Regions from separate parts of the Lysinibacillus louembei genome, predicted to be linked through region 2. Evidence: riboswitches for the same ligand, from Rfam matches in the RefSeq annotation. Region 2 holds a riboswitch; the other holds the start of a gene.

What was found. Region 2 has a riboswitch for lysine ahead of R6U77_RS04060 (amino acid permease). Riboswitches for the same ligand answer to the same signal wherever they lie in the genome.
Positions count from the first base shown of each region.
Region 1: it holds a riboswitch for lysine, as region 2 does, so the genes downstream of both, R6U77_RS15020 (transporter substrate-binding domain-containing protein) here and R6U77_RS04060 (amino acid permease) in region 2, are expected to answer to the same signal.

Region 1 is NZ_CP137624.1:3,014,808-3,020,797, reverse strand. Features, by position in the region: gene R6U77_RS15035 (2-oxoglutarate dehydrogenase E1 component) at 1-2,536, shown strand, start outside; gene odhB (2-oxoglutarate dehydrogenase complex dihydrolipoyllysine-residue succinyltransferase) at 2,606-3,847, shown strand; gene R6U77_RS15025 (hypothetical protein) at 3,998-4,264, opposite strand; lysine riboswitch at 4,409-4,595, shown strand; gene R6U77_RS15020 (transporter substrate-binding domain-containing protein) at 4,712-5,560, shown strand; gene R6U77_RS15015 (amino acid ABC transporter permease) at 5,632-5,990, shown strand, end outside.
Region 2 is NZ_CP137624.1:841,550-847,539, forward strand. Features, by position in the region: gene R6U77_RS04045 (DEAD/DEAH box helicase) at 1-503, opposite strand, end outside; gene R6U77_RS04050 (YkvA family protein) at 593-973, opposite strand; gene R6U77_RS04055 (SEL1-like repeat protein) at 1,085-2,950, shown strand; gene R6U77_RS04060 (amino acid permease) at 2,989-4,458, opposite strand; lysine riboswitch at 4,534-4,714, opposite strand; rRNA gene rrf (5S ribosomal RNA) at 5,403-5,518, opposite strand; rRNA gene R6U77_RS04070 (23S ribosomal RNA) at 5,587-5,990, opposite strand, start outside.

The DNA.
Region 1 (5,990 bases), 1.8 Mb from region 2:
ATTAAACAACCGCGCACTTGATACAGCAAAAATTGATGAAGGCACATTTGGCTTAAGCCAAGCAGATTTAGCTGAAATTCCAGCTACTGTATTCTTCAAAAATGTACCAGCAGGCGTGCAAAATGGTCGCGATGCGATTGCTTATTTAAAATCTGTTTATACAGATAAAATTGCCTTCGAATACAATCATATAGGGACAGTGGAAGAGCGCGAATGGTTCCAGGAACAAATTGAATCAGGTGCGCTATCAAAGGCAGTAACTACTGAAGAAAAGAAAGCGCTATTAGACCGCTTAACACATGTGGAAAACTTTGAAAAATTCATTCATAAAACATTTGTAGGACAAAAGCGTTTCTCTGGAGAAGGCTTAGATACACAAATCGTGTTATTTGATGAAATTTTAAAAGCAGTAGAAGCGAAAAATGTGAAAAATGTACGCATTGGTATGGCGCACCGTGGTCGTTTAAATGTGTTAACACATATTTTAAACAAGCCATATGACATGATGTTCTCTGATTTTGCTCACGTATCAAATGAACTATTTATGCCTGAGCATGGTCGCTTACAAATTACAAAAGGCTGGTCTGGTGACGTAAAGTACCATATGGGTGCATCTTATACGCGTGAATCAGGTATGTCTGTGAAGCTTGCCTATAACCCGTCTCACTTAGAAATCGGTAATCCAGTTGTGCTAGGCTCAACGCGCGCAACACAGGATGATGTATCTGCAATCGGCTCAGCGAAGCATGATGCTACTTCTGGTTTAGGCATTTTAGTGCATGGTGACGCAGCATTCCCTGGTCAAGGTATCGTAACAGAGGTGATGAACTTTGCTAAAACAGAGGGCTTCACAACAGGCGGTACAATCCATATTATTGCCAACAATATGATTGGCTTTACAACAGAGCTATATGATTCTCGTTCATCTGTTTATTCATCAGACCCTGCAAAAGGCTATGATATTCCAGTTATTCACGTCAACGCAGATCATCCTGAGGCGGTTGCACAAGTAGGACGCTTTGCAGCAGAATACCGTCAAAAATTCGGTAAGGACATCATCGTTGACTTAATCGGCTACCGCCGTCACGGTCATAATGAAACAGATGATCCAACAGTAACAAATCCTGAAACGTATAAGCTTGTATCGAAGCACGACACAGTGCGTGTGCTTTACGGTGCGAAATTAGTAGCAGAAGGGCTAGTAACAGAAGAACAACTGAAAGCTCTTGATAGCGCTGCATATGCAGAAATGCAAGCGGCATACGACCATGTGAAAGAAATGGCAGAGAAGGATGAGCATAAGCATCTTGAAATGCCAGAAGCGTTAAAAGTGGACTTCCCACAAGTAGACACAACGACAAGCGTGGAGCGTTTACAAGGAATTAACGAAGATTTATTAGTATTTGCAGAAGGCTTTGAGCCACAAAATAAGCTAGGCAAAATTTTAGAAAAGCGTCGTGACGCATTTAAAACTGGCAAAATTGATTGGGGTCATGCAGAAACGTTAGCATTTGCAACATTGCTGCAAGATGGCACACCAATTCGTTTCACAGGGCAAGATGCACAGCGTGGTACGTTCTCACAACGTCACTTAGTGCTACATGACAAAAACAACGGCAGCGAATTTACGCCATTGCACCATATTCAAGATGCAAAAGCATCATTCTCTGTATACAACTCACCGCTAACAGAAGCAGGCGTAGTTGGCTTTGAATATGGCTATACGCTGGAAAAAGAAAATGTATTAGCTATTTGGGAAGCGCAATTTGGTGACTTTGCAAACATGGCACAAGCAATGTTCGACAACTTTATTTCAGGTGCGCGTGCAAAATGGGGGCAAAAGTCTGGCTTAGTTATGCTTCTACCACACGGCTATGAGGGGCAAGGTCCTGAACACTCATCAAGCCGTATCGAGCGTTACCTACAAATGGCTGCTGAAAATAACTGGTTCGTAGCAAACTGCTCAAACGCAGGCAACTACTACCACTTATTGCGCCGCCAAGCTGCTTTATTAGGTACGGAAGGTGTACGTCCACTTGTTGTGGCATCACCGAAATACTTATTGCGTCATCCATTAGCAGCGGCAAATGCAGAGCAATTAGCTAACGGCTCATTCCAAGAAATTATCGAGCAACCAGGCTTAGGTACGAAGGCAAAGGCAGTAGAGCGCATCGTATTAGGTACAGGTAAAGTGATGATTGATTTAGCAGACCGCGTAAAAGATGGAGAAGGCTATGATCACATACACATCGTGCGTGTGGAGCAATTATATCCATTCCCAAGTGCACAAATTGCAGAGGTACTTGCAAAATATCCAAATGCGAAGGAAGTTGTTTGGGTACAAGAAGAACCGAAAAATCAAGGCGCTTGGAATTATGCAATCGAAAGCTTATATGAGCTTTCAGAAGGTAAAAAACTACGCTATGTAGGTCGTCCTGCAATGAGCGCAACATCTGAGGGTGATGCAGATGCACATAAAGAAGCACAAGCAGCAATTATTGCGGAAGCCGTAACAGAAGCAGCAAAAGTAAAATAATAGTATAATGTTGAAGAAGGCGAGAAAGGCTCTCCGTTAGCCTTTCTCAATTTAAAGGAGGAAATGAAAGTGGCTGAGATTAAAGTCCCTGAATTAGCAGAATCGATTACAGAAGGTACAATTGCCCAGTGGGTGAAAAAGGTTGGAGATCGCGTAGAAAAAGGCGAATTCATCGTTGAATTAGAAACAGATAAAGTAAACGCAGAAATCATTTCAGAAGAAGCAGGCGTATTAACACAAATTTTAGCTGAAGAAGGCGACACAGTGCTTGTTGGACAAGTGATTGCCGTTGTAGAAGCAGGCGAAGGCGCAGCGCCAGCGCCAGCAGCACAAGAAGCGGCACCAGCGCCAGCTGCTCCTGCACAGGAAGCACCAAAAGCTGCTGCAGCACCAGCACCGGCTGTTGAAACATCAAACGAACGTGTAGTAGCAAGCCCAGCAGCACGTAAATTAGCACGTGAAAAAGGTATCGACTTAGCAGCTGTATCACCAGTAGACCCACAAGGTCGCGTGCGTGTACAAGACGTAGCAGCACATGGTACAGCACCAGTGGCAGCAGCGCCAATCGCAACAAATAACGGTCCAGTTGTTTTTGCTCCAGCAGCAGAAACAGATCGCGTAACAATTGAAAAAATGTCTCGTCGTCGTCAAACAATTGCGAAACGCTTATTAGAAGTGAAGCAATCAACAGCGATGTTAACAACATTTAACGAAATCGACATGACAAACATCATGGCATTACGTAAACGCAAGCAAGACCAATTCGTGAAAGAAAACGACATTAAATTAGGCTTCATGTCATTCTTCACAAAAGCAGTTGTTGCAGCACTTAAGAAATACCCTTACGTAAATGCACAAATCAATGGTGACGAAATTCACTTAAACAACTTCTTCGATATCGGTATTGCCGTATCAACTGAAGAAGGCTTAGTTGTACCAGTTGTGCGTGATGCAAACGCTAAAAACTTTGCAGACATCGAAAAAGATATCGCAGACTTAGCGAAAAAAGCACGCGATAAAAAATTAGGCTTAAACGACATGGCAGGCGGCTCATTCACAATCACAAACGGTGGTGTATTCGGCTCATTAATGTCAACACCAATCATGAACGGTACACAAGCTGGTATTTTAGGTATGCACTCAATCGTTCAACGCCCAGTAGCAGTAAACGGCGAAATCGAAATCCGTCCAATGATGTACGTGGCATTATCATATGATCACCGTATTATCGATGGTAAAGATTCTGTAGGCTTCCTAAAAACAGTAAAAGAATTAATCGAGAACCCAGAAGATTTATTATTAAACTCATAATTGAAAATGAAAGCAGTCAGACGCTTTGTCTGGCTGCTTTTTTATGAGGAAAAAGTCCCGATTTGCTCAACGAATAATGAAATTCGCTCAACCAATGCCAAAATTCGCTCAACGAACATGCAAACTCGCTCAACCAATCGCCGAATTCGCTCATCGAATAACGTATACTAAAAGGATATTCGATAAATGAAGCCCTGCCAATCCAGCAGGAATAAACGCCCACAAATATCTTTTTTGCTGAAAAGCCATAGAAGCTACTAATGACCAACAGATTACACTAACAATTTGAAACCAAAGTGATTGATCCATATCTAAATCTCTTCTTATCCATAGTAAATAGTAACAAAACCCCATTACTAAACTCCAAAATGTCCATCCGATAATGGTTTTGATTTTAATTTTCTTCTTCTTCTTCACACTATTTAACCTCCCATCAAGCCCTTAATGATGATTATATCAAATTAAGCTACTTCCAAGTTAAACCAGCATAAATCATATTGACAATAGTAATTTCGTAGTATATCATTTACCTAATAACTTTATAAGTAATGCCTCACGTTCAAGTGGGGTAGAGGCGCGGTATTTAATAGTTTTTCATGGAGTTTGAGCAACAGTGAAATGGAAAAGAAGGAAATATCGCCGAAGTGTATCGGGAGGCTCTTATCCGATATGCTGGGTCTGTAGTGAATAACTGCAGGACTGTCTTGAGTATTTCTTTCCAGCTTACTCAAGTTGTGCTATCTCATCAATGGAACTAAGAGGATTTGGGCTTTTATTTTATTAAATGGCAGCGACCTAAAATTCTTTAGGTCGCTTTTTTGTATAAAATAAAGCCTAAAAACTAAAGAAAAGGAGCAATTTACGATGAACAAAAAATTAATGATGATGCTTGTGGCCATGCTAACTGCACTTATTGTAGCGGCATGTGGCACGGGTAGCGACGACAAAAACGCTTCATCAGAAGGCGGCGAAGAAGGTAAAAAAGTATTGAAAGTAGGCATGGAGGCAGGCTATGCACCGTTCAACTGGACACAGCAGACAGACGCGAATGGGGCAGTAAAAATTAGTGGCTCTGCGGAATATGCGGGGGGCTACGATGTGCAAATCGCGAAAAAAATCGCAGATGAGCTTGGCTTGGAGCTTGAAATTGTCAAAACAGAATGGGATGGTTTAGTACCAGCACTACAATCAGGCGTTGTAGATGCAATTATCGCAGGGATGAGCCCAACGGAAGAGCGTAAGCAATCAATCGATTTCACATCAAACTACTACACATCTGATTTCGTTATCGTTGTGAAAAAAGGCAGCCCATATGAAAATGCCAAAACATTAGCTGAATTTTCAGGAGCAAAAATCACATCACAGCTAAATACATCGAACTATTTAGTAATCGACCAAATTCCTGGTGTGAAAAAGGAAGTAGCAATGGATAACTTCCCTGCAATGCGTATTGCTGTTCAATCAGGTGTAATTGACGGCTACGTAGCAGAACGCCCTGAAGCGATTTCCGCTGCAATGGCAAATGAAAACTTTGCATATGCAGAGCTAGAAGATGGCTTTGAAACAGACCCAGGTGCAACAGATGTAGCGATTGGTGTACGTAAAGGCTATGAGCTGACAGAGAAAATGAATGAAGTATTAGCAAGCATTTCTGAGGATGACCGTCAAAAGTTAATGGAAGAGGCAATTGCTAATCAGCCAGCTGCTGAATAACAATGGCAAGCTAATTGTCTGAGAAGCATATCGCTTTTCAGACAATTTCTTGAAGGAGAAGGAGGGATTTTATGCAGTTTGAAACGGTGCTAGTGATGCTACAAAATAACTGGCCGATGTTTTTGCGCGGCGCTTACATGACAATCGCAATTGCCATTATTAGTACAATTATTGGTGCGTTTATCGGATTGTTTATCGGTATTATGCATACGATTCCAATGAAATCAAAATCATGGTCATTGAAAACGATCTTATTAAAAATTATTAATTTTATTTTAACTTGTTATGTGGAAGTTTTCCGTGGTACACCAATGATTGTACAGGCGATGGTTGTCTTTTATGGATTAGCGGCATATGGCATCGAGCTGAATCGCTTTGTTGCAGCACTTGTTGTTGTTGGATTAAATACAGGTGCTTATATGGCTGAAAT
Region 2 (5,990 bases):
TTATAGGATTGTATATTTGCTGCTATCCCCATTAAATATTGACCATTTTGAAGCATCATGATTTCACAAGTAAATTGTACAAAGAGCATTGCTCGATTCTCCATATGATATTGGCTACGAATAGGGCGCACAAATGAATTCTCAAATATCCCGAAAACTTCATTCACTAACTCTGTATTTGACGTAGAAAGAGAAGCTGCTTCCTTTCCTCCGTTTACTTGAATATCATGTAAAAGCACAAGAACCGCCGCTACATGTTGGCATTTTTTATGAAAGGATTCTAATTGTGGGCATGTACATTCTGCATGTATAAACCCATTTTGCCCCTTCTTTATGACGACATGAAATAAGCCATTTCCTTTCACACTTGCATTGACTATAGCATCACTCGGATGAAAATTTTTTAGCACAACTTTATTATCTTGGAAATATTTTTTCCCTTTTTTATAAGAGATTTCTCCACACATATCTTTTATTTTTTTCGTATTCAAAAAATAATTCATCAGCAACCCTTTCTGTAATAGTTTCTTCTTTGCTCTCTAATCATACCAAAACTGCCCGAAAAGATAATATCTTTCCGGGCAGCCTCTTTCTATAGCTCTTCCTCATAGTCATATTTCTCACCAAATGTCTTTTTCAAAAATTGATGTGCCTCTATTTTTGTATCATCTGTAATGGAAGAATAAACTTTTGTTAATGCGGCAGTAATCACAAAGACATCATCAGTTAAGCCGACAAATGGTAAAAGATCTGCTACTACATCTAGTGGTAAAATAAAATAGCCAAGCGCTCCTAAAATAATCAATTTATTTGCCTTTGACATATTCGGACTTTTTAGTGCAAAAAATAATGTGCTTGTGGAATGTAATGCAGACATCCCTAGCTTCAAGCCTGTCGATTTTACCTTCGTCAAAAATTTATCATTCGAAAAATGCTTGTCCTTACCAGCAATCATGTCTTCAAATTCAGCCATATCCGTTCCTCCTTCTATTTCTACTTGCCTATATTTACGAATTTTTCTTAAAAAAGTTTCAACACTATTATGCATTTCACCCGATAAAAAACATAAGAAGGAGTGATGAGCGTGTACAAACCTGAAGAGCTTTCGTCTATTTTAAGTGCTATCCCTAGCACACATCAGCCCCTCATACTAGCATTGCAACAAGCAGCTACAAATGTAAATGATTACCCCTCACGCTCTTTACAGCATTCTAGTGAAGTCTTGACTATTATTGCAAAAGATATGTATGAGAAAAAAATGTCACAGCCTGTCGTACATGTCGCACTACGTACTTTATTAAAAAATAAACTATTCATATCTAAAATACAGCCAAGTCGCATTTATTTATTAATGAACCTTGTTCAACAAATGACAACTACACAAACAAGCTCAAAAATCGATGCGAAGGCAGCTCAAATTGTTCTCGATTATATTATAGATATTTGCGAATGGTATTTAAAGGAATTAAAAGATGGTGAGAGATTATCTACGTCAGCCTTACATCTTAAACAAAATCATGAGGATACAAGCGATAATTTTGAAGCGATGAGACAGTGGTTTTTAGTGGCAGCGACTGCTGGCGATGCTAGCGCTCAATATAATTTAGGCGTTCTTTACAATCACGGCAAAGGTGTCACTCAAAACTATGAAGAAGCTGTGAAATGGTACTCTTTAGCTGCGGCACAACATGAAGCAGATGCACAATATGCATTAGGTGTACTTTACGAATTAGGGCTTGGCATTGAGCAAGATGCCCAAAAAGCAGCTGAACTTTATCAGCTAGCTGCACAAAGCGGTCATGCAGATGCGCAATATAATTTAGGCTCCCTATATAATCAAGGAAGGGGCGTACCTCAAAACTACGTGGAGGCTGCTAAATGGTACGAGCTCGCTGCAAGTCAAGGTAACACGAGTGCGCTCAATAATTTAGGCTTCTTATATCATAATGGCACAGGTGTTGAGCAAAACTTCCAACAAGCCATCGAGCTATTTTCAAAAGCTGCTGTCGCCGGCGATGCAAGTGCTCAATACAATTTAGGCTATATGTATAGCAAAGGGCGAGGTGTAACAACTAACTATGCCGAGGCTGCCAAATGGTTTTTAAGTGCTGCATTGCAAAATCATACGAATGCGCAATTTCAGCTTGCTTTATTATATCGTACAGGAGACGGTGTCGAAAAAAACATTGATGAGGCACTTAAATGGCTTCTCCTTGCAGCCAATGCAAACCATACAAATGCTCAATATACGTTAGGTCTTATGTATAAGCTGCAAAATAATGAAAAGCAAGCAATGGACTGGCTATCAAAAGCCGCTGCGAACGAACATATTAGTGCCTGTTACGACTTAGCAATGCTTTATAAAAAAGTCAATAGCGAAAGCCCTCTTATGATGAAATGGCTAAAGCGCGCTGCCATACGTGGTCATGCAGATGCCCAGTTTGAGCTAGGTATGCATTATTTACATGAGCTTACCTATACAGAAGCTGCTAAATGGCTTCAATCAGCTGTTGAGCAGCACCATCTCCAGGCAGAATACGAGCTGGGCTTACTTTATGAGCAAGGGCTTGGTGTCGAAAAAAATTATGATGAAGCCCGTCATTGTTATCGCCTTGCCGCTGACCAAGGTCATATGCTCGCACAGTATAAACTAGGCAATATTTTCGATAAAGGGCTTGGCGTTGCTGTTGATTACACTGAGGCCGCTAAATGGATCAGCCTTTCCGCCTTTAAAGGGTACCCAAAAGCACAATTCCAGCTCGCACAAATGTATGCGAACGGAGAAGGCGTTTCACACGATTACTCCGAAGCAGCCAAATGGTATCGTCGAGCTGCTATAAACGGTCATATTAAAGCACAATTTCAACTAGGTATGTTATACAAAAAAGGACTTGGCGTTGCGCAAGATTATGCCGAAGCAACATACTGGCTAAAAAAATCTATCCAATAAAAAAATAGGCTGTGCGAAATCACACAGCCTATTTTCATCTATTTAGAAGCCTCTACTTTCAAATCACATGCTTCCAACGGCAAAAGCTTGGTTTTATATTTAATTTTATAGCCAATCCAAAGCAGTAAAAATAATGGAATACCGATATACGAAACAAGAATACCGTACCAGTCAATTTTATCTCCCATAAATGCTGTATAGTTTTGTCCAAGCACAACAATTAAGCAAACTGTTAAAGCAAACAATGGGCCAAACGGATACCATCTCGCTTTATAAGGTAATAAGGATAAATCCATACCTTGTGCAACAAATGCTCTTCGAAATCGATAATGACTATAAGCAATACCAAGCCAAGCAATAAAGCCTGACATTCCTGAAGCATTCAATAACCAAATATATACTACCCCATCCCCAAAGAAAGAAGCTAAAAATGCTAAGCTCCCCACTGCTAATGTTGCAAGCAGTGCATAAATTGGAATACCGCGATGACTTAGCTTCATCAAAAATCTTGGAGCTTTACCTTCTACAGCTAACTGCCAAAGCATACGTGATGCTGCATAAAGCCCTGAATTTCCCGCTGATAGCATCGCTGTCAAAATGATGGCATTCATAAAAGATGCAGCCACAGCGATACCAAGGCGATCAAACACTAATGTAAATGGAGATACAGCAATATCCTCTGATAATAAACGCTCATCCGTAAAAGGAATTAATAAACCAATTGCGGCAATAGCTAAAATATAAAACAATAAAATTCTCCAAAACACAGATTTAACAGCCTTCGGAATATTTTTCTCTGGATTATCTGTCTCACCAGCTGTTACCCCTAGCAATTCTGTACCTTGAAACGAAAATCCCGCTGCAAGAAAAATCCCAAAGGTAGCAAAAAAGCCCCCATGAAACGGTCCATCATGAATAAAGAAATTTGTAAATCCGACAGGTGCTTGCCCACCTAAAATTCCAAAAATCATTAAGAAGCTGATAATAATAAACACAATAACTGTTGCGACTTTAATCATCGCAAACCAATATTCACTTTCCCCATAACTTTTAACAGACAAAAGATTAAAAGTTAACACTACTATGATAAACAATACTGTCCAAATAACCGATGAGCTATTTGGAAACCAATATTTCATAATCAGGGATACGGCTGCAATTTCGGCCGCAATCGTAATCGCCCAGTTATACCAATAATTCCATCCCAGCGCAAACCCTAGCGCTGGATCAACAAATTTACTCGCATACGTACTAAAAGATCCCGATGATGGCATATAAGCAGCCATCTCCCCTAAGCTGGTCATTAAGAAGTACACCATAATTCCAATCAGTCCATAGGCTAACAATGCGCCTCCAGGACCAGCTTGGGCAATAGCACCTCCACTCGCTAAAAACAACCCTGTTCCGATTGTTCCTCCTAAGGAAATCATTGTAATATGGCGACTTTTTAATGCTTTTTGCAGCTTCGGTGGTTTATGACCAAGCTGATTAATTTTAATATCACTCACTGTATAGCTTCCTTCCTAATTTCAAGACAAAAAAATACCATCACAAGACACTGTGATGGCTACATTCATCCTTAGTTTTTTGATAGCTCAACACGTTGTCTCAACAAACGTGACAGTTCTGCTCCTTTCGAACGCAGCCCCAGCATGAAGGTTACAAGCTCCCTCACACTTCGGCAATATTTCCTTTCCACTAATTTCATCAATGCTTGCCATTTCCATTAGCGTACTTTTAAATATTGCGACCTCTACCCCAATCAAACTTGAGGTTTATTATTAAATTTATAACGCATATTATTTTAACATAATAAATGCTCACTTGCAATGAAAAATGAGGCAACATACTAAATCAGGAAGTCTATCACTTTTTTAAACAGTTCTAAAGACTTCATTCACTCGATTGTGTCAGGAGGAGGATTTTTCGCAATATGGAACGCTTGAGCATTTAGTATTTATAACAAAATTTATAAGTAAGTTTGGTACTATTATAAGAGGCTACCAATAATAACTCGCCCATTTTAGGAAGAAATCCGCCCGATTATGCATTGAACTCGCCCGTAAAACAACTTATTTGGCCCAATTTTATTAGCGAGGGAATTTTATATGCACAACAAAATCACTGAATGCTCAGTAGTCTTGTTGTTGCGAAGCGATGTCCTACTCTCACAGGAGACAGCCCCAACTACCATCAGCACTCTCAACGCAGTGCAGCAACGGATTTCTTCATTGCCCGCAGCGCTTACGGTGCTCATGTACCATGTACATTCCGCTCCACACGCCTTGGCGCCTTGAACTCCACCGCTTCACTGCACTGCTTCATATCAGGTTCGTATAAAGGAAAGTGCAATTGTTTGCTACCGATACCGCGCCAACCTGACCTTTTGATAGTTGGGGATTTCCTACTCTATACACAAAAAAACCACTGAATATTCAGTGGTCTCATTGTTGCGAAGCGACGTCCTACTCTCACAGGGGGAAACCCCCAACTACCATCGGCGCTAAAGAGCTTAACTTCCGTGTTCGGTATGGGAACGGGTGTGACCTCTTTGCCATCATCACTTCACCGTATTAAATTGGAAAGAAATTATTCTTTCAAAACTGGATAAACGGTCATTGAAACAAGTTTAGAATGTGGTTAAGTCCTCGATCGATTAGTATTCGTCAGCTCCATGTGTCGCCACACTTCCACCTCGAACCTATCTACCTCATCGTCTTTGAGGGATCTTACTTACTTGCGTAATGGGAAATCTCATCTTGAGGGGGGCTTCATGCTTAGATGCTTTCAGCACTTATCCCGTCCATACATAGCTACCCAGCGATGCCGTTGGCACGACAACTGGTACACCAGCGGTATGTCCATCCCGGTCCTCTCGTACTAAGGACAGCTCCTCTCAAATTTCCTACGCCCACGACGGATAGGGACCGAACTGTCTCACGACGTTCTGAACCCAGCTCGCGTACCGCTTTAATGGGCGAACAGCCCAACCCTTGGGACCGACTACAGCCCCAGGATGCGATGAGCCGACATCGAGGTG